Regions from separate parts of the Acidaminococcus sp. BV3L6 genome, predicted to be linked through region 2. Evidence: riboswitches for the same ligand, from Rfam matches in the RefSeq annotation. Region 2 holds a riboswitch; the other holds the start of a gene.

Region 1 (12,273 bases), on a different contig from region 2:
AAGGAAGATTCCTATCGCAGAGCTTCCATTAAGGAGGGCACTGCCGTAAAAAGGAAGACCACCGACAAATTCCCGTCCTTTCTGTTCCTTGAAAAGCTGAGCCAGTGTTCCTTCAACAAAAGCCGTAGCCATGCCAAAAAAGCCGGATACCCACATCCAAAAGATGGCCCCCGGCCCCCCAACAGAAATAGCCCCCGTCACGCCAAGGATGTTACCCGGACCAACGCGCATGGCAGAGCTCAGCATAAAGGCAGCAACAGGAGAAATACCCATATCGGCTTTATTATGCGCCATGAGGCGAATGGCGCGCGGCAGGCCTTTTACTTGGATAAAGCCAAGACGCAGGGTAAAGTAGATTCCGCTTCCCATCAGCAGCACGATAGCAAGGGAAAAAGAGCCCAAGATAGGCAAGGACTTATAGGCATGGAACATAGTCGGCACGTCCCAGAAAAAGTCACTGAGGGGGCCGACAAACTTAAGGACCGAATTGATCCACTGAAAAAGGTTCTCCATCTGCATCGCTCCCTTTTCTGCAACAAAATTGATAGAATTATTTTCAGATAGTTCCATTTTACAGCAAAATGGAGAATTTTTATAGATTTTTGATGTCGAATCCGTGAAATATGGTAAAATAGTAAGGCTTTGTAACAAGCAAATCAATTCACGTAAACAAAAAGGAGACAAAGATTTTATGGAACCCATTGACGTTGGCATATATTCCCTGCTCCCACCCCTCATTGCCATCACCCTTGCCCTCATCACAAAAGAAGTCATTTCTTCCCTCATGCTGGGGATCCTTTCCGGCGGCGTAATCTATTGTGCCTTTACGGGCGCCGGCTTCATGGATATGGTGGCCTTTCCCTTTGAGGTCATGGCAAAGACTGTCGGCACACCGGATAAATTTAACATCATCCTCTTTTTAGCCCTTCTGGGTGCCCTCGTCTGTGTCGTTACCAAAGCGGGCGGCTCCCAAGCGTATGGAGCCTGGGCCACGCAAAAAATCCGCAGCAAACGGTCCGCAGAACTTGCCACCAGTTTTCTCGGTGTGCTCATCTTCATCGATGACTATTTCAACTGCCTCACAGTCGGAACGGTTATGAAGCCAGTTACGGACAAGTACCATATTTCCCGTGCAAAATTAGCCTACATCATTGATACGACGGCCGCTCCGGTCTGCATCATCGCACCGGTTTCGAGCTGGGCTGCCGCCGTAGGCTCCACCCTTTTTGAAACAGGCTCTTTTACCAATGAACTGTCCGCATTCTTTGCCACTATTCCTTTCAATATGTACGCCATCCTGTCCATCCTCATGGTCCTCACCCTTTCCTTTACGGATCTTGAATTTGGTCCCATGGCGGACGCGGAATGGAAGGCAGAGACCCAAGGAGACCTGGGCGCTATTGACCAAAAGGTCAGCCCCACTGACAAAGGGAACCTTCCTAAAGGAACAGTCTGGGACCTCATTATCCCCATTGGAGGCCTCATCATCTTTACCATTCTTGCCATGATCTACAACGGCGGCTACTGGACCAAACCTATGACCATCCAAGAAGCCATCGGCAACTGCAACTCTTCAGCGGCCCTTGTTCTTGGCGGTTTTATGGCCCTTATCCTTGCCTTTATCATGTTTGTTCCTAGAAAGCTCCTGTCTTTCAAGGATTTCATGAGCAACATTGCAACCGGCATCAACACCATGGTACCCGCCTACATCATCCTGACCCTCGCTTGGACCATTGGAACGCTCTGTCAAAGCTATCTTGGCACAGGAAAATTCATCGGCATGCTCGTTGAGCAAAGCCATCTGCCTGTGGAACTGATTCCAGCCATCGTCTTTCTCGTATCCGCAGGATTGTCCTTTTCCATCGGAACGGCATGGGGTACTTTTGGGATCTTTATTCCCATTGTCGTCTTCATCTGCCAGGCTGCTCCCAGTGAGATCATGACCGTGACCTTGGCGGCCACCCTTGCGGGTTCCGTCTTCGGCGATCACTGCTCCCCGATTTCCGATACGACAATCCTGTCATCGTCCGGTGCAGGCTGCAACCACATGCAGCATGTCGCGACCCAGATTCCTTATGCAACGGTCGTTGCCATTTCCTGCTTCATCAGCTACATTGTTGCCGGCGTAACAGGCGGCAGCGCACCCCTGACACTTCTTACCGGTGTCGGCATGCTCTACCTCCTGCTTTTTGTGCTCCATCGACGGGCAAAAAAACGGCACGCAAAATAAAAATGACCTGCTGTCCATATTGAGGCAGCAGGTTTTTTGTTACCATCTAAGCCGATTGGCAACGTTTACTAAAAAAAGCATGACCGGCACTTCCGTAAGGACCCCCACCGTCGTTGCAAGAGCCGCCGGGCTTGAAGTCCCGAAAAGGGCAATGGCAACAGCAACAGCCAGTTCGAAGAAATTTGACGCCCCAATCATGCCCGCCGGTGCAGCAATGGCAAAAGGCAGGTGCAGGAGCCGACAGGTGCCAAAACTGACAGTAAAGATGAAGAGGGTCTGCAGCACCAAGGGAAGCGCAATCAGGACGATATGGAACGGATTACGAAGGATAAGTTCCGCCTGAGAGGCAAAAATGATGACGAGCGTCAAGAGGAGCCCCACCATGGTCACATGGTCAAATCGCGGCAAAAAGACGGATTCAAAATAGGCTATGCCCTTTCGCCGCGTGACCATAAGGCGCGTCAGCGTGCCGACTACAAGGGGGATGAGGACAAAGAGAATGACGCTCAAAAAGAGGGTTCCGTAAGGCACCGCCACTTGGGAAACGCCCAAAAGAAAACGCACGATGGGGATAAATGCCACAAGAATAATGAGATCATTCGTAGCAACCTGCACCACTGTATAGGCGGGGTCCCCCTTTGTGAGCGTGCTCCAGACAAAAACCATGGCCGTGCAGGGCGCCGCCCCTAACAAAACGGCTCCGGCAAGATACTGACGGGCAAGGTCCGTGCTGATCAAGGAGCGGAACAGGACCATCAGGAAAAAGGAGGCCACAAGATACATGGAAAAGGGCTTCACAAGCCAGTTGACAATCCACGTGACAAAAAGACCTTTAGGATTTTTTCCTACGCTGCGGATGCTCTCAAAATCCACCTTCATCATCATAGGAAAAATCATGATCCAAATAAGGACTGTAATGGGAAGAGAAATCCCGCTCACTGTAAGACCATTCAGCAAGGTAACAAGGCCCGACATAAAATGGCCTACTGCAATGCCTGCAGCCATGCATAAAAGGACCCAAAGGGTCAAATAGCGCTGAAAAAAACTGATACCCGATGCAGGTTCAAAGTTCAAGATGGATTCCTTCTTTCTGTTAGGATTCACAGGTACATTTCCCCTTTTTCTGCAAAAAGCAAATACAGTCTTTTTTGGGTGACAGGATATGATGGAGAACCCCTTCGAACTTTTCAAGGGTGTCACCACACAGGGCATAATAGGTATTTTTCCCTGACTTCCGGCTTGTGCAGATACCGCACGCAAGAAGTACCTTCATATCGTGGGACAAGGTGGGCTGGGTAACGGAAAAATAATCAAGCAGGTCGCAGGCACAGCGCTCGCCGCAGGAAAGCATATCGACAATGGCAAGGCGTTTGGGATCGGACAGGGCTTTCAAAAAGCGGGCCAAGTCTTGGTAGCTGTCATTCATTTGCAGCCTCCTACATATAGAATTTTTTCTATATGATTCTACAACCGCTTTTCTTTCCTGTCAACAGAAAAACAGGGAGATTTTATCAGCACCATCAAGTCCCCGTGGTATAATATGAAATAGCAGTGACATTTACTTGATAAGGACTGATCACTATGTTATCACTTGATTTTTTGCGCAGTGAAGGCGTCGAGGAAAGCCTCATCAAAGACCTTGAAGCCTATCGCGGCAAGTTTCCTGTAACAGAAGCGGATAAGGACCGTGTGCCCATGCCCCATTTTCCTTTTTTTGGCAAGGAAGTCTGGGAAGACGCCCTTTCTGCCCTCTTATGTGGGCAGAATTTGCTCCTTGTAGGCCCCAAGGCAACGGGCAAAAACGTTCTTGCTGAAAATCTGGCCCAAGTATTTTCCCGCCCCATGTGGAACATTTCCTTCCATATCAACATGGACGCATCAGCCATGCTGGGCACCGATACCTTTAAAAACGGGGAAGTCCAGTTCCGTCCCGGTCCGGTCTATGAATGCGCTACGAGGGGCGGCTTCGGCGTTTTTGACGAAATCAATATGGCCCGCAACGAAGCCATGGCAGTACTTCATTCCCTCCTCGACTACCGCCGCCGCATCGACATTCCGGGCTATCGCATGATTGAAGTCGACCCGGCGTGCCGCTTCATTGCAACCATGAACTACGGATACTCAGGCACGCGGGAAATGAACGAGGCCCTCATGAGCCGTTTTACGGTCATCCAGCTGCCGCCCATCAAGGAAAAGCCGCTGGCCCGTCTCTTACGGACAGAATTCCCGACCATGAAGGATACGGCCTGCGATGCCTTTGTGCAGATTTTCCTTGATTTGGAGAAAAAATGCAGTGAAGCGGAAATTTCCGATAAGGCCCTTGACCTGCGCGGTCTCCTTGACGCCCTCCATCTCATGAAACGAGGTCTTGAAGCTCACCGGGCCCTCAAAATGGGTATCATCAACAAATCCTTTGACGAATATGAGCCAGCCCTCATCCTCGATGTAATCAACCTCCACATTCCAGGATCCTATGGCAGACGTGATATTTTCAGTGACTAAGAAGGTTCACGATGGCAAAGAAAAGATATGACTACCGGCGGAGACGGGCTCTCAACATCGTCTGGGACGTATCCGGAGACTACACTTACGATCCGGATTTTCTTTCTTTTGTCCCTGACACGCACGAACCGAACCTCTACCTCAATGCCGTCATTGGCATTATTCGAAAATATTATGACATGAAGGTCCTGCAAGCACTTTTTGACGAGATGAAGACCGCCGCCCTTGCCGATCTATTCAGTGACCTTTTGTGGCTGGGGCTAGAAGGCTGCGCCTATGTCAAGGAACTCCCCCAGCGCCCTGTCCTTGCCTATCTTCGCAGGCAGCAGGCCCAAAACTATTTTAACGGGCCCCTTTCCATCCGTCATGGCGTGGCCCAAGAAATGCAAGCGGCCCGCTGGCATGAAGTTCTTGGTGAAAAAACCGGCCTTGTGGATCCTTGGGCCAAGGGGCTTTATGAAGGGCTGCGGTTTGACCCGTCATGGACAGCAGAAGAAATTTGCGACCATTTTCGCAAGCTGACAAAAAAGTACTTTGTTTCCCGCTTCCTTGTTCGAGAAAGCTTGGAAAAGGTCATCATCTCAAGCCCTGTAGCCGCCATCTTGAACTTTCTCGTGCCGCAGTTTAAGACGCGGCATGAATCCATCCTGAACTTTCAGGTCGTGCGTCATGATGAGGAAGAAATCGTAAACGGCAAGAAGGAGCGTAATGGCCTCATGGCCCTGATTACCGGCCAAACTGCCGTAAAAAACCACGATTATATTGTCACCTGCTTTGGGGCCTCCCTTTACAGTGCCGATAAGGTCCTTGCGATTGAACGGCAATACTGCACCGGCCCCCATCGGGGCGCCCACCTGCATTTTACGCGGGGGCGCCTCGGGAGCAAAGGAGCAACGGGAGATGCTTCCCAGTGGCTTTTAAATGCCCGCAGACAGCGCGCCCGCAACATCACCTACTACAAAGAAAATAACGAAAAATATCGCAAGAGCATCACCCGTCTTACGGGGCAGCTGCGCACGGCGCTCCAGATGACGCGCATGAAGCTGCCCATTCCAGCAAAAAGCGGAGACCTTGTGCCTGGACTCATCTGGCGGGGACTCTATTTGGACGACAACAGAGTCTTTTATGGTCAGGAAGATGTCTATACCCCAAACTTTACGGTTGACATTATGCTTGACGCCTCAGCGTCGCGCGGCGAATACCAGCGGGTCATTGCAGCCCAGGCCTACGTCATTGCAGAAGCCCTGCGCGCCTGCGGCATTCCTTACCAAATTTATTCCTTCTGTACCCTCCGAGGCTACACAGTCATGACGCTCTACCAAAGCTATGAAGAAAAGAAAAAAAGCACGAGTGTTTTTAGCTATTGTGCCACGGGCTGGAACCGGGACGGTCTTGCCCTGCGCGGCGCCCGCGTCCTCATGGGGGACCTGACAGATGCCAAAAAAATCCTTGTCATGCTGACGGACGCGTCTCCGAATGATGACCATCCCCTTTATACTGGCAAAGGAACCCTTAGCCAGCACGAATACCGGGACGAGCGGGCCGTTGATGACACGGCGGCCGAAGCCGCGTCCCTGCGCCGCGACGGCGTGCGCATCGTGGGCCTCATCAACGACGAAATTGCAGGCTCCATGGAAGATGCCCAAAAAATCTTTGGTAAGGACCTGGTGCGCGTAAAGACCCTTGACAAGATGGCAGAAAGCGTGGGGAAGGCCCTGTGCCACCAGATTTCGACTTTCTAAAGGGGCGCCTGACTTGACAATGTTATGTAAAAGGACTATGCTTACAAGGCAAACAGAATATTTGGGGAGCTTTTTGCTGAGAGGAAGTTCGACTTCGACCCACAACCTGATTTGGATAATGCCAACGTAGGGATGACGCAATTGACAGGCGGGGATCGAAAAGGTCCCCGCTATTTTGTTTGAAAAAATTCATAGGCTGAGACTGAACCAAAAGGTTCACGAAGGGGGGCACCACCTCGGGTGCCAACTTTCGTGGACCTTTTTTGCCGTTTCAGCAAAAAGGAGGAAGGAAGAAATGGAAATCATGGTAAATGGCAAGGCCTGCACCCTAAAAGAAGGCGCCACTGTTACGGACGCCTTGAAGGCCCTAGGCGCCGTACCTATCTACACGGCCGTAGAAGTGGACGGCAGACTTGTGCCAAAAGAAGATTGGGACGCCATGGCGCTCAAAAAGGACATGCGACTGGAGGTGGTGAGCTTTGTTGGCGGCGGCTGAAAAAACGGCAGTTCTCACCCCTTGGAATACATCGGATCCAGTGGCAGGCGCCATTTATAGCGCCCTTTGCGAGCGCCATGGGAAAAAGGTCCAGGAAAAACTGGACGCTGGCTTTGTCACCATCTGCGGTCTCGGTGGCCTTGGCTCCAATATCGCCGTGAGTCTTGCCCGCATCGGGGTAGGCCATCTGCGCCTTGTCGATTTTGATAACGTGGACTGGACAAACCTCAACCGCCAGTCTTATTTTGTGGAGCACGTGGGCGTCAAAAAAACGGACGCCCTCAAAGGATTCCTCATGAAGATCAATCCTTTCCTTACCTATGAAACCGTCACGGCCCGCGTCACCCCGAAAAACCTTGCATCCTGCGTCGGGGACGCGACCATCATCTGTGAAGCCTTTGATAAGGCGAACCAAAAGGCCATGCTGGCCCGTGAAGTGCGCTGCCAAAAACCGGACGCTTATCTTGTAAGCGGCTCCGGCATGGCGGGCTTCGGGAAAACAGGACTCATGAAAGTGCGGGAAGTGAGCCCCCATTTTTATCTTTGCGGCGACAGTGTCTCGGCCCCTAAACCCGGTGCTGGACTCATGGCGCCCCGCGTTGCCATCTGCAGTGCCATGATGGCAAACGTCGTCACGTGGCTGCTGCTTGGAAAAAACGGCGCCTATTAAGCGCCGCACCTTTTAAAAGAATACGGAGGAATTTAGCATGAAAGAAAACGATACTTGGACCTTGGATGGACACACCTTTTCGTCCCGCTTTATTCTAGGGTCGGGGAAATTTTCCCTGCCCCTTATCGAAGCGGCCATCAAAGGGGCCGGTGCGGAAATGGTGACCCTTGCCCTGCGCCGCGTCAATACAGGCGGCAAGGCCAACATCATGGACTATATTTCCAAATCGGTGACAGTCCTTCCCAACACATCAGGTGCCCGAAACGCTGACGAAGCCGTACGCATCGCCCGTCTTTCCCGAGAAATCTGCCATACGCCCTTTATCAAGATCGAGATCATGAAGGATTCGCGTTACCTCCTTCCTGACAACGCAGAAACCATCAAGGCCACGGAGACTCTTGCAAAGGAGGGTTTTGTCGTCATGCCCTATATGTTCCCGGACCTTACAGCGGCCCGCGCCATGAAAGATGCCGGCGCAAGCTGCATCATGCCCCTTGCCGCCCCCATTGGGTCCAATAAAGGCCTTGTCAATAAGGAATGGATTAACATCCTGCTTGATGAAATTGACCTTCCCATCATCGTTGATGCAGGCATCGGAAAGCCGTCCGAAGCCTGCGCCGCCATGGAAATGGGCGTAACAGCCATCATGGCCAATACGGCCATTGCCACAAGCGGAAACCTCGTCCAAATGGCAGAAGCCTTCCGCCTTGCCATTGAAGCGGGCCGCACAGCCTATCTTGCGGGGCTTGGCCGCGTCCTTCAAAAAGGGGCCGACCCCTCGAGTCCCTTGACGGGATTTTTGCGGGACGAAGACTAGGAGGCGATGACCATGACAGAAGAAAAGATCAACCCCACCATTGTGACGGAAGAAGCCAAAAAGACCCTTGCCTCCTCTATCAAGGACCCCATGACCTACGAGCCCGGCATGGACCAGCTGCCATCCACCATGCTGGAAGATGTGGAGCGCCTCATGAAAGAATTTGAAGAGCAGACCTACTCGGCAAGTGACGTCAAAGCGGCCCTTAGAAAGGACGTCCTTTCGCCCCATGATTTCGGAGCCCTCCTCTCGCCTGCGGCAAGGCCCTACCTTGAAGCCATGGCGCAAAAGGCCAAAGCCGTTAGGGACCGCTATTTCGGCAATAGTGTTGCTCTTTTTACGCCCCTATATCTAGCAAACTACTGCGAAAATTACTGCATCTACTGCGGCTTCAACTGCCACAACAAGATTCACCGGGCCCGTCTTGACCTTGCCCAGATGGAAGAAGAAATGAAGGCCATTGCCGCCACAGGTCTTGAGGAAATCCTCATGCTCACAGGCGAAAGCAGCCACATGTCCCCCGTTTCCTATATTGGAGAAGCGTGCAAGATGGCACGCCGCTACTTCCGCGTTGTCGGTCTTGAAATCTATCCCGTGAACCAAAAAGACTACGAATACCTGCACCAATGCGGCTGCGACTTTGTGACCGTTTTCCAGGAAACCTACGACCATGACCTTTATGGCAAGCTGCACCTTGCGGGCAATAAACGGGTCTTCCCCTACCGCTTCTATACGCAGGAACGGGCCCTTTTAGGCGGCATGCGCGGCGTTGGTCTCGGCGCGCTCCTGGGTCTTTCAGACTTTCGCCGCGACGCCTTTGCTACAGGCCTTCATGGCTACCTCCTGCAGCGCAAGTATCCCCATGCGGAAATCGCCTTTTCCTGCCCTCGCCTGCGCCCCATCAAGGGCAATACGACCATTTACCCCATGGGCGTCGGCGAAGCGGAACTCCTCCAGATTTGCTGTGCCTACCGTCTCTTGATGCCGAGTTCGGCCCTCACGGTCTCAACGCGTGAAGTGCCCCGCGTCAGGGATCACCTCATGCAGATTGCGGCCACAAAGATTTCCGCCGGCGTGAGCACGGGCATTGGTGCCCACAGCCACCAAAAAGAAGAAGGGGACGACCAGTTTGAGATTGCCGACCACCGCTCCGTAGACGCCGTCTTTAACGACCTTGTATCAGAAGGGATGCAGCCCGTCATGGCGGACGCGATTTTCCTATGAACACGTCCTTTCCCTACGTCCTTGTGACGGACCGCATGATTTATCCCGAGCCCTTGATTCCTTATCTAAAAAAACGCATCCCTGACCTTTCACCATTCCCGTCGGCCCTCATCCTTCGCGAAAAAGATCTATCAAAAGAGGCGTACGAGGACCTATTTAAGGAAACGGCTCATCTCTGCAAAGCCTGGAAGCTTCCGCTCCTTGCGCATAATCATCCGGATCTGGCCCTTGATGATGCAATTGCTGGAGTTCATATGCCCTTACGCAGTTGGACTGCATGGTCAAAGATGCATCCTCAAGAAGCAGGATGCCTATTGGAAAAGGGCAAAACGAAGCTGCCCTATCCCCACGGCGTGGGAATTTCCATACACTTTCTAAGTGAAGTTGAAACAGCCCTTCAATCAGGAGCCTCCTACTTGATTGTAAGCCCCCTCTTTCCGACCTCCTGCAAACCCAACAATCTTCCCCTCGGATTAACGCCTCTCCCCAACTTCATACACTCTTCCCCCCTGCCTATCTATGTCTTAGGAGGCCTTTCCTGGCCCGATCCAAGGGCATCCCTTCTGGAGGCTCTTGGCGTCCGTGGAGCCGTGATTCGAAGTGCCATTGTTTAACAGGAATCCGTCCCAATGTTTCATTTTAATCCTCATTTTATGGTAAATACTCATTATTTTATTTACATTCAATAATAATTATCTTTTAAATTATTTTTTTCATTTATCTGTGGTATAATGAAGGGCATATACGATTTCATCAAATATTCACATTATTAAATAGAAAAGAGAGGAAGTAACATGAAACATCGCGGTTCTTTTCGATCTGCAGCAAGTGCGCTAGGCGTGCTGCTCTATGTGCTATCGTTATCACCGGCAGCATCAGCTGAAGTGCTTACCATAGGATCTGATTCAGAAATGACCTATGCGGAAGATACAGTCTTCGAAAATGCTTCCAGCGAATCGACTCTTTCCATGGGGAGCGGGAACACATGGGATAACGATAGCTCGGAGCAAGTGACCATTACAAATGCGGACGGAAGCTTTGCTGTTAAGGGTCCGCGGGCTGGGATTTATGTGCCAAGCGGCAAGACGCTCACCATGAAAGCCCAGGAACTGACCCTTTCTTCCACCACCAACACTCAGCTCATTGATGATTCTAATTGGTTTTTCACCCCTCTCCAAGCAGCCGGCCTTTACGCGGAAGGGGGAAACGTGACTCTGGAAGGAGAAAAAGGGATTACCCTGCAAGGATTCAACCATGGCCTTTATGCGAGTGGACCCAGCGACAATAACGATACAGGATTTTTTCCCGATGCGAGCGATGATTCTGATGGCTTTTGGGAAAGCGAACTTCCTTATGACCCAACCAATCCGGATATGCCACCCAGTGGAATCAATACGGATGAACGCACCCAGATTACCCTTACAACAAAGGGCAGCAACACAATCACAGCCACGGCAGGCAATGCTCTGCAGAATCAAAACCCCTACGGTATTTCAGGCATCCAGACCCTCCTCGGTGCTGATGTAACGCTTTCGGCAGGAAAAGACAATCTCATTTCTGTCAATTCAAACGATGCCTTCAGCAGCGGCATCAGTGTCGGGACAATAGCAAGTGGGGGAGAAGCCGGCCCGGCCTTTGGGACCGTCACCCTCACAGCTGGTGGCAATAACCAAGTCACCGGAGCTACCTATGGCATCCGCGGGAGTGGCTATAGCAGCATCGATGTGACGGCGGAAAGCAGCCCTATCACATCTTACCTTGCCGGGAAAGTCATTCTTAAAGCAGAGGGCGACAATATCATTGATGCGAAACAGACGGCTGTCAACCTATGGAATGGCATGGAAGCCAGTCTATCCGCAAAAGGGACCAACGTCATCTCCGCTGAAAATAGCACAGGGGCCCAGCTGAGCACGGACGCCAAGCTGACCCTCACGGGAAGCACAAAAATTACAGCCCCTCTCTATGGCATCATGACGCGGAACGCGTCCCAAACAAGCGTTGATGCTCAGGGCGGCACCCTTACAATTGCGACGAGCACAGAGCCTATCATGGCTAAGATGACAGATGATGCCACAGGTGAGGAATTTGAGGCCGTGGTGGCGCGTCCTATTGCGGCGGCGTCCCTTACGGGCAGTCAGACAGAAATCAAGAATGCCTCCCTTTCCGTAAAAAGTAGTATTGCCTTCCTGGCAGCCCATGCCGTGGATACGTCCAATGTAGACCCAGGTGTGCCCGATCCCTTTCAGGAAGGAGATGCCAGTGGCTCCGGTCAGTCAGTTCCCGGATGGGACGGAACTGGAGATGATTCCACGGGCGGATTTCCTTCGTCTAGTGAAAATTTGTTTGTCGCAGAAAATGAGACGGCCTCCGAATCAGCTAAATCAAGCGATGGGAGCACCCTTTCTGTAATCTACGGAAAAGGGAGTTCTGTAGAGGGCCATCTTCTCGCCTACGACAAGGGCACCATCATGATGGCACCCACAGATGGTGCAACCCTCACCCTTACGGGCAACTTGTATGCCTATGGAGAGGATGCCTCCGTTGGCAGCGACTTTGGAAATATAACACGGATTTTCCCGACGGACCCTGAGG
Region 2 (12,273 bases):
CCAGAAGCCAAAAGATTGGAAGGCTAAAGCCCTATGGAAATAGACCACCGGACGGTGTCACAGAAGCCGATAGAAGCGCATTTCTGCACCAGACATACCATCATCATAGAGAAACAGCAAAAGGGAATCCCCATCCAAACAAGGTTTGGATGGGGATTCCCTTTTTTTCTAAAAAAAGACCGCCGCAAATGCGACGGTCTTTTGAAGACTCAATTATTCAGCGTCCAGCTTTTCATAGCCAGCGCGGCGTTCTTGAGCATCTTTCTTCGTCTTAGCGAAGAGTTCTTCAGCCTGATCCGGGAAGGCTTTAGCCAGGGATGCATAACGAACTTCGCCCTTCAGGAAGTTTTCGAATTCATCGAAGTTCGGAGCCTTGCTGTCGAGGAAGAAGGACTTCTGTCCCTGTTCCTTCAGTTCAGGATTATAACGGTAGTTGCACCAGTAACCGCAATCAACGGCTGCCTTTGCTTCGAGCTGGGAGTGACCCATGCCACGTTTGATACCGTGGTTGATGCACGGAGCGTAAGCAATGATGAGGGAAGGACCATGGTAAGCTTCAGCTTCCTTGATTGCCTTCAGGGCCTGGTTCTTATCAGCACCCATGTTGATTTGAGCAACATAGACATAACCGTAGCTCATAGCCATCATGCCGAGATCCTTTTTCTTGGTTCTCTTACCGCTGGCAGCGAACTTAGCAACAGCAGCTTCCGGCGTGGACTTGGAGGACTGGCCGCCCGTGTTGGAGTAAACTTCGGTATCGAAGACAAGAACGTTGACATCATCGCCGGAAGCGAGGACGTGATCCAATCCGCCGTAACCGATATCGTAAGCCCAGCCGTCACCACCAAAGATCCACTGGGAACGTTTAACGAAGAACTGTTTGTCGTTGTAGATGGCTTCGAGTTTGTCGTTACCGCTCTTTTCAGCTTGGAGCAGAGCTTCGAGCTTTTCAGCGCGTTCACGGCTGCCTTCACCAACTTCAGCGTTAGCAATCCAGTCTTCCATAGCAGCTTTCAAGTCAGCGCTGACGGAATCCTTAACGGCTTCCATTTCCTGAGCCAGGCGTTCACGAACGGCTTTGACACCGAGATACATACCCAGACCATATTCAGCGTTGTCTTCGAATAGGGAGTTAGCCCAGGCAGGACCATGACCCTTATGGTTCTTGGTGTACGGCATGGAAGGAGCGGAAGCACCCCAAATGGAGGAGCAGCCCGTAGCGTTAGCAATCATCATGCGGTCACCATAGAGCTGGGTTACCAGTTTAGCATACGGAGTTTCGCCGCAGCCTGCGCAGGCACCGGAGAACTCAAGCAGCGGCTGTTCGAACTGGCTGCCCTTAACGGTGTATTTATTCATCGGGTTGGTCTTTGCAGAGACCTTCTTGATGCCATATTCCCAAGCATCTTTCAGATGTTCCTGGGTAGCAAACGGCATCATGACAAGGGCTTTTTCCTTAGCCGGGCAAGCGTCTACGCAGTTGCCGCAGCCTTGGCAGTCCATGGGGGAAACCATCATGCGGAAGTGCAGGTCCTTAGCGCCAACAGCCGGTTTAGTCGTAAATTCTGCAGGAGCAGCCTTTACTTCTTCGTCGTTCAGGAGAACAGGACGGATAGCAGCGTGCGGGCAGACATAGGAGCACTGGTTGCACTGAATGCAGTTTTCAATCTTCCATTCAGGAACATTGATTGCAATGCCGCGTTTTTCATAAGCAGCCGTACCAGCAGGGAACGTACCATCAACCTGGCCCATGAGTTTGCTGACAGGCAGGTCATGGCCTTCCTGTTTGTTCATGGGAACCATGACATCGTCAACCCAAGCGTTGCCCGTCTTCGGATAGAGTTCCGTATCAGCCGCATTTGCCCAAGCAGCAGGAACTTCAACCTTATGGATGGCATTGACGCCCTGGTCAACAGCAGCGTTGTTCATGTCAACAACCTTCTGGCCTTTCTTGCCATAGCTGGTGACGATGGATTCCTTCAGGTACTTCACAGCATCTTCAACAGGGATGATACCGGTCAGTTTGAAGAAAGCAGCCTGCATGATCATGTTGATACGACCGCCAAGGCCGATGCTTTCAGCAATCTTAACAGCATCAATGGTGTAGAAGTTGATCTTATGTTCAACAAGATAACGTTTCAGCTGTCCTGGAAGTTCCTTATCCAGTTCTGCATCGGTCCAAGGGCTGTTCAGGAGGAACGTGCCGCCATCTTTCAGGCCAGCCATGACATTGTAGCGATGAACATAAGAAGAGTTATGAACAGCTACATAGTCAGCCGTGTTGATAAGGAACGGCATATGGATCGGAGTATGACCGAAACGCAGGTGGGACACGGTAATACCGCCGGACTTCTTGGAGTCATAAGCGAAGTAGCCCTGTGCGTACATATCGGTCTTATCGCCGATGATTTTGATAGCGCTCTTGTTGGCGCCAACCGTACCATCGCTGCCGAGGCCCCAGAACATGCAGCTCGTGGTGCCTTTCGGGGTGATGTCGAATACTTTTTCCTTCGTGAGGGAGGTGTTCGTTACATCATCAACGATACCAACGGTGAAGTGGTTTTTCGGTTCAGCCTTCTTGAGGTTGTCGAAGACAGCCAGGGCATCGCCAGGATAGAATTCCTTGCTGCCGAGGCCGTAACGGCCGCCAACAATCAGGGGTTTGTCAGCCATGTTGTAGTATACATCACGGACATCGAGGTACAGCGGTTCGCCGTTTGCGCCAGCTTCCTTCGTACGGTCAAGAACAGCAATTCTCTTGACAGTCTTCGGCATAGCAGCCAGGAAGTGTTTAGCAGAGAACGGACGATAGAGGTGAACGTTCAGGACACCGACTTTTTCGCCTTGTTCGCAAAGGATCTTGGCAACTTCTTCAGCAGTCTGAGCACCGCTGCCCATCATAACAACGACATTTTCTGCATCAGCAGCGCCGGTGTAGTTGAAGAGTTTATAATCACGGCCAGTCAGCTTGCTGATTTTTTCCATGTATTCTTCAACGATTTCAGGCAGGGCATCATAGTATTTGTTGACAGCTTCGCGAGTCTGGAAGTAGATATCCGGGTTCTGAGCCGTACCGCGGGTAACAGGGTTATCCGGATTCAGGGCATGTTTGCGGAATTTATCCAGTGCTTCGTAGTCAATCAGTTTAGCAAGGTCATCATAGTCCAAAAGTTCAATCTTCTGGATTTCGTGGGAAGTACGGAACCCATCGAAGAAGTTCAGGAAAGGAACATGACCTTTAATAGCAGCCAGATGGGCAACAGCGGTCAGGTCCATGACTTCCTGTACGCCGGATTCAGCAAGAAGTGCAAAACCGGTCTGGCGGCAAGCCATAACGTCAGCATGGTCGCCGAAGATGTTCAGGGAGCTGGTAGCCAGTGCACGAGCAGCGACGTTGAAAACTGCAGGAAGCAGTTCACCAGCGATCTTATACATGTTCGGAATCATCAGGAGCAGACCCTGGGATGCGGTATAGGTGGTGGTCAGTGCACCAGCGGCAAGGGAGCCGTGTACAGCACCGGAAGCACCAGCTTCGGACTGCATTTCCATGATCTTGACAGGACGACCAAAGATGTTCTTCTTTCCATGGGAAGCCCATTCATCGCTGACTTCAGCCATCGGAGAAGACGGAGTGATCGGGTAGATTGCGGCAACATCACTGAACGCATAGGAAGTATACGCAGCGGCGGTGTTACCATCCATGGTCTTAAATTTTTTTGCCATTGTTCAAAGCCCCTCTTTCTTAGAAAAGTGACTGATCTGGGATGAACGATATCATTCCATTCAGTCTCTCTAATCTCCTGTATTATATAACAAATTTAATATAATCACAAATAAATTTTTCTCCAATTTCCCTACAATTTACTTGATAATGGGAAATGTATAATTATCTGAAAAATAAGACGTATCATTGGATGGGATAATGCTACAGCCCGTTATCAGAAGCATTGAATCAAGTCCGTATTTTTTCTCTCATTTATTTGTTTTCGCCGTCTTGAGCCATAAGAAAACCCCTTTTCGTTTCCGTTGTATCCATGAAACAAAAGGGATGGGCCGTTTGCATTTTGCAAAAGCATCTGTTACAATGACTGCAGATGGACGCTTCTTGCGTCCACGGTAACACTGGGGGTGCGCATTCGCTGAGAGGCCCTTTGGCCGACCCTTTGTACCTGATGCGGTTAATACCGACGTAGGAAAGTGTGCCGGCCGGGCTGGAGATGAAAAAAGACCAACCAAGGGACCGCTTTTCTATAGAAAAAGCGGTCTCTTTCTTATTATCTTCAAGGAGGAAATTTTCATGAAAACTCAAAGACAGTCAGCCCTTGCCGGTATCATTACGGACGAAATGAAGGAAGTCGCACGCCAAGAAGGGCTATCAGCTGAAACAATCCGAGAGCGTGTGGCCAAGGGAACCATTGCCATCTGTGCCAATATCAACCATAAAAACCTCAAGGTCCGCGGTGTTGGGGAAGGGCTTTCGACAAAGGTCAACGCCAATATTGGGACTTCAACGGCCTACCCCGATCCCGCGCCCGAGCTGAAAAAACTGGATGCGGCCATTGCAGCTGGTGCCGATGCGGTCATGGACCTTTCAACGGGCAACAACATCGACGCCTCCCGCCGTGCCATTATCGAGCATTCGACGGTCATGGTCGGCACCGTTCCCATTTATCAAGCCACGGTTACGGCAATCCGAAACCATGGCAAAGTGACGGATATGACGAAAGAAGACATCTTTGAAGTCATCGAGCAGCAGGCCCATGACGGGGCTGACTTCATGACCATGCACTGCGGTCTCACACGCCGTGCCGTGGATATCCTCATTGCCGAAGGACGCGAAATGGATATTGTAAGCCGCGGCGGCTCCTTCATTGCCGGGTGGATGCTCGCCAACAACAAGGAAAATCCTTTTTACGAGCATTTTGATGAAATCCTTGATATCTGTGCCCGCTACGATGTAACCATCAGCTTAGGCGACGGGCTGCGTCCAGGCTGTCTTGCCGATGCAACGGATCGGGCCCAGATCACAGAACTCATCACCCTTGGGGAGCTGACGGATCGTGCCTGGGAAAAAGGCGTCCAGGTCATGGTAGAAGGTCCGGGGCACGTTCCTTACAATCAGATTGCCGCCAACATGCAGCTGCAGAAACAGCTCTGCCACGGGGCGCCTTTCTATGTGCTGGGGCCCCTTGTGACTGATATTGCACCGGGCTACGACCACATTACTTCTGCAATTGGCGGGACCCTCGCAGCTGTCAGCGGAGCCGATTTTCTCTGCTACGTAACTCCGGCTGAACATTTGGGACTGCCTGATCTCAATGACGTTCGTGAAGGGGTTGTCGCCGCCCGCATAGCCGGTCATGCGGCCGATGTTGCCAAGGGCCTCCCCCAGGCAGTGGCCCAAGATCTTGCCATGGCAAAAGCCCGCAAAAAACTAGACTGGGAAGCTCAAATGGAACTTGCCATCGATCCTCAAAAAGCCCGTGCCATCCGCAATGCCAAGAACAAGAGTACGGATGAATACTGCTCCATGTGCGGAGATTACTGTGCTGTCAAGATCATTGGCGAATACCTTGACGATAAGAAAAAGAAAAAACACTGAAGTCCATTGGGAAAAGGCCAATAAGCACCCTACTTCCTTTCCCCAAGACATCAAAAAGGGCTTGCTGAACACTTCCTGTTCGGCAAGCCTTTTTTCATAGGAAAAGTCAGATCTGGCCAATAGCCTTTAAGATGATTTGGGCAATGATGGCAGAACCCAAATAGGTGCCGGCAAATATGACGCAGCTCAAGATAACGATGCGCCACCCTGTCGACTTAAAGGCATCCATATCCTTACCGATGGAAACACCGGCATAGGCAAGGATGAGCGTACAAAGAGAAACAAACCCGACTTTCTTCATATAAAAGTTGATGACATCACTTCCAGGAAACCCCGGATACGTCAATATACAGCCTAACGTCACAACATAGGCAACAGCAGGAATCTTTCCCGGCATATATTTGCCAAGAAGAATCCCCGCCATGGAAATCCCTACAAGGATCAACAGCCCGGGCAGGCCTTCAATCACACCGCCAGCGCCGGAAAGGGCATTGGAAATCGCTCCTTCGATACTCATGAGAAGCAGGATAGCAAAAGTTTCTGCTAAATTATATCCAATCATTATTCTTCCTCCTTCGTGAGTACGTGACCATATTTTACGATACAGCACTTTTTATAGAGGTATTCCGTAAGCGGCAGGGCGAGCCAAATCGACATATAAAGCCCATCGAGGCCAGAGAGCATATTGCTGGCAGCACCAAAAGCAGCCAGCTGGTCTGCCATCTGGGGATACATGACGGCAAGCGCACCGACAGCGGACGACATCATACTTGCACTGCCAACGCCAGATGCCATGGCAAGCGCGTAAGGATGAAAGATTCCAAGGGCAGCGCAGAAACTGGCCATGAGACCAAAGAAAATCGTTCCGAAAACAGTGCCGCTGATATAAACACCCATAACACCGCGACCTTCTGGGGTATCAAGGCCATAGCGCTCACCGACAAGAGCAATATTCGGTTCACGGGCTATGGAATGGGCCGCACCGATGGTTTCCCGCTTGAGTCCAAAGAACACGGCAAGCGGTACCCCGACAAGGACGGTGCCCAAGTTTCCAAATTCCTGTAAAATCAAGGCCGGACTGGCGCTGATGATTTTGGGCAAGGTTGGTCCCACAAGGGTCCCATAGCGGGCCATGAGGAGCATGAGCGTCAGCCCTATCAAGGAACTTGCATCTTCCATTTCCTTTTGCTTCATAATATTAAGGAAGCGCGGCGTCGTAAAGATTCCGATGATGAGGGCATAAAGCATGGGCAGCAGCACAATCTTTCCTGGGCCGACACTGAAGGATTTAACGCCAATCAGTTCCGCAATCACGATCATGAGCATGACACAGACATGCAGTTTGATGTTCTTCATGGTTCCTCCTCGCTGAAATAGCTGTCCAGTTTCTTGATGTAGGCATCCTTGGTGAGGATGGGTTCATAGTGATCCAAAAGAGCTTTGGCCTTTTGGGCATTGTCCGCCAGAAGATCAATGACCATACCGGCAAAAGCCTTGCCAGGCAGAAGCGCTGCCGCGTTAAAGTCGACAACCTTGAAATCGGCGCCGTGAAGGAGCCCGTCTGTTCCCCCAATAAAAGGATGGATAGCGGGCATAAGATGAGAAACGTCTCCCATATCTGTGGAAGCACTGAAATGGCCGGCATTGATGATCTTGACACTGGGGAACGCTTCCTTGGCATTTTCCACCAGAAGTTCATTAAGTGTGGCGTTGCAGACAAGGGGCAGATGACCAGGCATCGTGTCGATGTGGACTTCGGCACCAATAGCCATACCGCCAGCCCGCAGGGCGGCATCGACCTTTTTATGGGTCTTTTCGATAGCCTCCATCGTTTTGGCCCGCACATAGGTTTCAATCCGTACATCATCGGGAACATTATTTACAAGGTCCCCGCCTTTGGTAATGATTGGATGAACGCGAATGGCGTCTTCATCGCGGAATGTCTCCCTGAGGGAATTGATGCCCATAATGCCAAGCATGGCTGCGTTAAGTGCGTTGATGCCCTGATCAGGCGCGTCAGCAGCATGAGCAGAGCGTCCTACATATTGGATGGTCTTACCAACAAATCCGTTGCTGCTCGTACCAACTGCAACCGTCGGTTCCGGCGTTTTCTTGCTGGAATGCATCTGCATGGCCATATCGATATCATCAAATTCGCCTTCGTAGATAAGCTGGCCCTTACCATGAAGATAGTGGAGCTTACCTTCCCTGCGCAGTTTCTTTCGGTAAGCAAGCTGGACATATTCTTCGGCAGGAACGGCAAAGAAAACGACATTGCCGCAAAGCTCATCAAGCGCATGAGTACGGGCAAGCCCATAAGCGGCGGCGAGCATTGCGGACTGCTGCATATGGTGTCCGCAGGCATGGGCCGCGCCCGTGTCGGGATCAGCCAACGGATGATCCGGGGAACTGATAGCGTCCAGCTCTCCTAAGATGGCAATGGTAGGTCCTGGATTCCCGCCTTTGAGAAGGCCTTTTACACCCGTAATAGCAAGATGGTTCCGGTAGGGAATCCCCAGTTTATCAAATTGAGCCTCTACCTTTTTTGCCGTCTTGAATTCCTTGAAACCAAACTCAGGTTCCTTGGCCACGCTTTTGGCATAGTCAAAGAGCTCATCGTAAGCGGCATCAATCGCAGCAAAAACCTTTTCTTTCAGTGCAAGCTTATCCGTAGCAATCACTCCTCTGTCCTCTATTTTTTTACTTCTCGTTATGTTCCTAGTATACGACCATATACAAGCTTTATCAAATAAAGCTTGTATTTTTAATTAACTTCTTTATTTTGTTTCATATTTTTAATAGAGTACAAAAGTTTTCGCTCACTTTAACAGAAAAAGCACCCTTTTTGCAGAAAACTGCAAAAAGGGTGCTTTTTAACGTCGTCATCAGCCAATAAGAAGCACGGACAGATCGTTGACATTGGTCCCTGTTGGGCCTGTAACAAGAAGGCCATCCGATTTTTCAAGGGCATGGTAGGCATCATTGCGTTCAAGAACGTCGGGAATGGAAAGACCGGCTTCCAAAAGACGGGCTGCCGTCGAACCGTCAGCGTAGCCACCAGCAGCATCGGTCGGTCCATCCGTCCCGTCACTTCCAAAAGAGAAGACCGCCACGTTGGAAAGACCGGCAATCCCGCGAGCAGCAGAAAGCGCAATTTCTTGATTGCGCCCGCCCTTTCCCCGGCCACGAAGATGAACCACCGTTTCCCCGCCAGCCAGAAAAGCCATCTTTTTCCCGCAGCCAGCATATTCACGGCCCATAGCAGCAAGAAAGCTCCCGGCTTCCCGTGCTTCACAATCGAGACTGGACGTTAGGATATGGGTTCGGTAGCCCAGGGCTTCAGCCGCCCTTTTGCCGGCTTTCGCCAGCTCCGTCACACTGCCGGTGACAACCGTTTCAACATGATCAAGGCGCTTAGGGGTTTCCACGGTAAGACAGGCTTCTGCCTCCGGGGAAAGAATGACTTTGTAGCGCTCGATGACCCTTTGGGCATCCTCCCGCGTCGACGTATCAGGATAGGCCGGTCCAGAAGCAATCATATCCAAAGGATCGCCAATAATATCAGAAAGCACAATGGCATACACGTTAGCCGGTGCACAGATCTGAGCAAATTTTCCGCCTTTAACGGCGCTGAAACGCTTGCGGACCGTATTCATGGAAACGATGTCGGCGCCGCTCGATAAAAGATCGGAATTGATTTTCTGCAGTTCCGAAAGCGGAATAAGAGGCTTTTCAAAAAGGGCAGAGCCACCACCGCTGATAAGAAAAAGAACGGTATCATCCTTGCCAAGATCCTTGACCATATCAATGGCACGGGCTGTCGCGGCAACGGAATTGGCATCGAGGACAGGGTGCCCTGCTTCGTAGATTTCAAGGGGCGGCAACGCCCCTTTGGCGTGCTGGTATTTGGTAATGACAATGCCGCCGGAAATGCGGTCCCCCAAAAGGGCAACCGTCGTCTTTGCCATCTGCCAGGCAGCTTTCCCAATGGAAACGACGACAATCCGGCCGCTGCCAAATTTTTTGTTCTTCAAGGCTTTTTCAACGGCCGCATCGGGCAGGGATGCAGCCAGTGCTTTATCCATAATGATCTGGGCATCTTCACGTAACGTCATAGGTCCATCTCCTCATAAATTCAGGTTTCTCCCATTATAGCATGGGAGAAAAAAAGCCAAAAGAAAAAGGCACTCTTTTGGCTGAAAAATTGTTTATTTTTTTTCACGGGGAAGCGTCTCCACGTAAATGCTCCGGCTCGGAAAAGCACAGGATACCCCGTCTTTTGCAAGAACATCCAGGACAAGAAGATTCACTTTTTCACGCACCTTGAGATAAGCGGCATAGTTTGTTTCATACGTATGGCAAATGATAAGGATATTGAGGCTGCTGTCGGCAAGGTCCGTAAAGGCAACGGAAATATCCTGATTGATGATCTGGGGATGGTTTTTCAGGGCTTCCGTCAGGTCCTCAATGAGGGTCTTCATCTGCTCGCTTGTCGTATCGTAGGTCACGCCGACTGTCATTTCAATGCGGCGGCGCTCCCGTACGGAATAATTGACAATGGGCGTTGAAATGATCAGGGAATTAGGAATGTTGACAAGCCCTTGGGCCAAAGTGCGAACATTCGTGCTGCGAAAGGAAATCGATTCAACAGCCCCTTCAATCTCATTGCAGACAATCCAGTCACCAATGCGGAACGGATGATCAAGCATAATGATACAGCAGGCAATGATATTGGAAAGAGAGTCTTTGGCCGCTAGGGAAACGGCAAGGCCGCCAATGGAAAGGCCGGCGACAAAGCCGCTGATATCAAAGCCCCAGAAGCTCACAACGGCAGCTATGCAGAAACAGATGACAAGGATACGCAGGCACATGGAAATAAAGTTTCCCAAGGTTGCGTCAAGACTCCATTTGCCTTTTTTCGTCAAAAAAGAAAAAACATAATTCGTAGAGCTGAAAAAATTGTACCAGACCCAATGGAATGCAATAATGACACAGCTCGCCATGACATGCTGTACAAAGGTTTGGATCCGGGGCACATCAAGGGGGGCTGCCTGGACCATAAGATAAATACCACCGGAAATGATGGCAAGGCGTCCCGGTTTATAAAGAGCTGTCGCGATATTCTGGTCTGCATCATCAGGCAGTTTATTGAGGATAAAACGAATGACCCGCGTGGATAGGATGCGAAACAGCATATAGATCATGACCGTTACAGCACCAATGACAAAAACGGGGAGCCATTCTTTGATAAAAGTTGGTTCCATGTAGGTCCTCCTTAGGTAGGATGCGATAAGAAGCGCTGAATCTTCTCCTATAGGATAACAAAAAGGTCCTTATCCTTCAACCACGCCCTGTTCCCTTAAGGCAGCAAGAACGGCCTCCACCGTTTCTTTGATGCCGCCCCGAACGGAAATATGGAGATCTGCCGCGGCAAGATACAGGGCATAGCGTTCATCATAAAGCTCTTTGAGGCGATTTTTTGATGCAGAAAGAAGCGGCCGTCCCATCTGGTCCACGGACGATGCGATGGCCTCAAGGGAACGGTCCAGAAAAATGAGGAAGCCCCCATGTTTAAGAAGAGCCACATTCTCGGCCTTTTTGATAACGCCACCGCCGCAGGAAAGAACAATCCCCTCTTTTTGACAAAGTTCCCGCAAGGTCTCTGTTTCCTCCTGGCGAAAGGCTGCCTCGCTTTCCCGAAATAGTTCCTTGATGTCCCGATGGATCCTTTCCCTTAGCCGAACATCACTGTCAAAGAAGGGCCATGCCAGGGTGCGTGCCACTTCTTTTCCAATGGTTGTCTTGCCCGCCCCAGGCATGCCAATGAAGATTATATTTTTCACAAAGGGTTCCTCCTTGATTCATGCACAATTTTCATCATTGGGAAAGAGCCTGTTCCACCTGATACAGTTCATTCTGTCCATCAGGACAAAGGCCCCCCTTTCCCGGCTTTGATTTGACAAATCACGCATCTCACCATAGAATACACTTATTCTTATTTTTTGACAACATAGAAGCATAGAAGCAAAGTAGGAGGGCAAGATATGTCAAGAATAGTAAAGGTACGCAATGTAAAAATCGGTGACGGCATTCCCAAGATCTGCATCCCCATTACGGATACAGATTTTGATGGCGTCAAGAAATCAGTCCGTCTCATTGAAAATTCTCCCCACGATATGGTTGAGTGGCGCGCTGATTTCTATAAAGATCTTGCCGATCCGGAACTCCGTATCAAACCCATGATGTATCTGAGAAATTCCTTACCTGACGACCCAATCCTATTTACCATCCGGACGAGTGTCGAAATGGGCGTTCTTGAAATCGATACTGCAGACTACGTGACCCTGAATCTTGCCGTCATTGACAGCGGACTCATCGACCTTGTGGACGTGGAACTATCCCGCGGGGATAAGGCCGTGCGCACCGTCGTCGAAGCCGCCCATAAGGCTGGCGTCAAGGTGATTGTCAGCCGTCACAATAACATCAATACACCGGACCGCGATGTCATTGTAGGAAACCTTTGCCAGATGCAGGATCTTGGGGCAGACATCGTGAAATTTGCCGTCACGCCCCGCTCGGAACGGGATGTATTACGCCTTCTTGATGCAACGCTCGCCATGAAAGAAGATCATAACACGACGCCAGTCATTACCATGAGTATGGGGAAATTA

The links. Region 2 has a riboswitch for thiamine pyrophosphate ahead of thiC (phosphomethylpyrimidine synthase ThiC). Riboswitches for the same ligand answer to the same signal wherever they lie in the genome.
Region 1: linked by a shared signal. The riboswitch ahead of thiS (sulfur carrier protein ThiS) and the one ahead of thiC (phosphomethylpyrimidine synthase ThiC) in region 2 are both predicted to bind thiamine pyrophosphate.

Annotation. Positions count from the first base shown of each region.
Region 1 is NZ_AWUR01000008.1:131,660-143,932, forward strand. Features, by position in the region: gene HMPREF1246_RS02355 (sodium:alanine symporter family protein) at 1-513, opposite strand, end outside; gene HMPREF1246_RS02360 (Na+/H+ antiporter NhaC family protein) at 692-2,230, shown strand; gene arsB (ACR3 family arsenite efflux transporter) at 2,270-3,304, opposite strand; gene HMPREF1246_RS02370 (helix-turn-helix transcriptional regulator) at 3,324-3,656, opposite strand; gene HMPREF1246_RS02375 (AAA family ATPase) at 3,812-4,732, shown strand; gene HMPREF1246_RS02380 (hypothetical protein) at 4,744-6,474, shown strand; TPP riboswitch at 6,527-6,625, shown strand; gene thiS (sulfur carrier protein ThiS) at 6,770-6,970, shown strand; gene thiF (sulfur carrier protein ThiS adenylyltransferase ThiF) at 6,954-7,640, shown strand; gene HMPREF1246_RS02395 (thiazole synthase) at 7,678-8,457, shown strand; gene thiH (2-iminoacetate synthase ThiH) at 8,464-9,681, shown strand; gene HMPREF1246_RS02405 (thiamine phosphate synthase) at 9,678-10,295, shown strand; gene HMPREF1246_RS02410 (autotransporter outer membrane beta-barrel domain-containing protein) at 10,476-12,273, shown strand, end outside.
Region 2 is NZ_AWUR01000022.1:54,381-66,653, forward strand. Features, by position in the region: gene nifJ (pyruvate:ferredoxin (flavodoxin) oxidoreductase) at 214-3,723, opposite strand; TPP riboswitch at 4,115-4,213, shown strand; gene thiC (phosphomethylpyrimidine synthase ThiC) at 4,298-5,602, shown strand; gene HMPREF1246_RS04725 (LysO family transporter) at 5,709-6,164, opposite strand; gene HMPREF1246_RS04730 (DUF3100 domain-containing protein) at 6,164-6,958, opposite strand; gene HMPREF1246_RS04735 (amidohydrolase) at 6,955-8,283, opposite strand; gene HMPREF1246_RS04740 (glycerate kinase) at 8,488-9,717, opposite strand; gene HMPREF1246_RS04745 (mechanosensitive ion channel family protein) at 9,811-10,866, opposite strand; gene HMPREF1246_RS04750 (shikimate kinase) at 10,936-11,445, opposite strand; gene aroD (type I 3-dehydroquinate dehydratase) at 11,647-12,273, shown strand, end outside.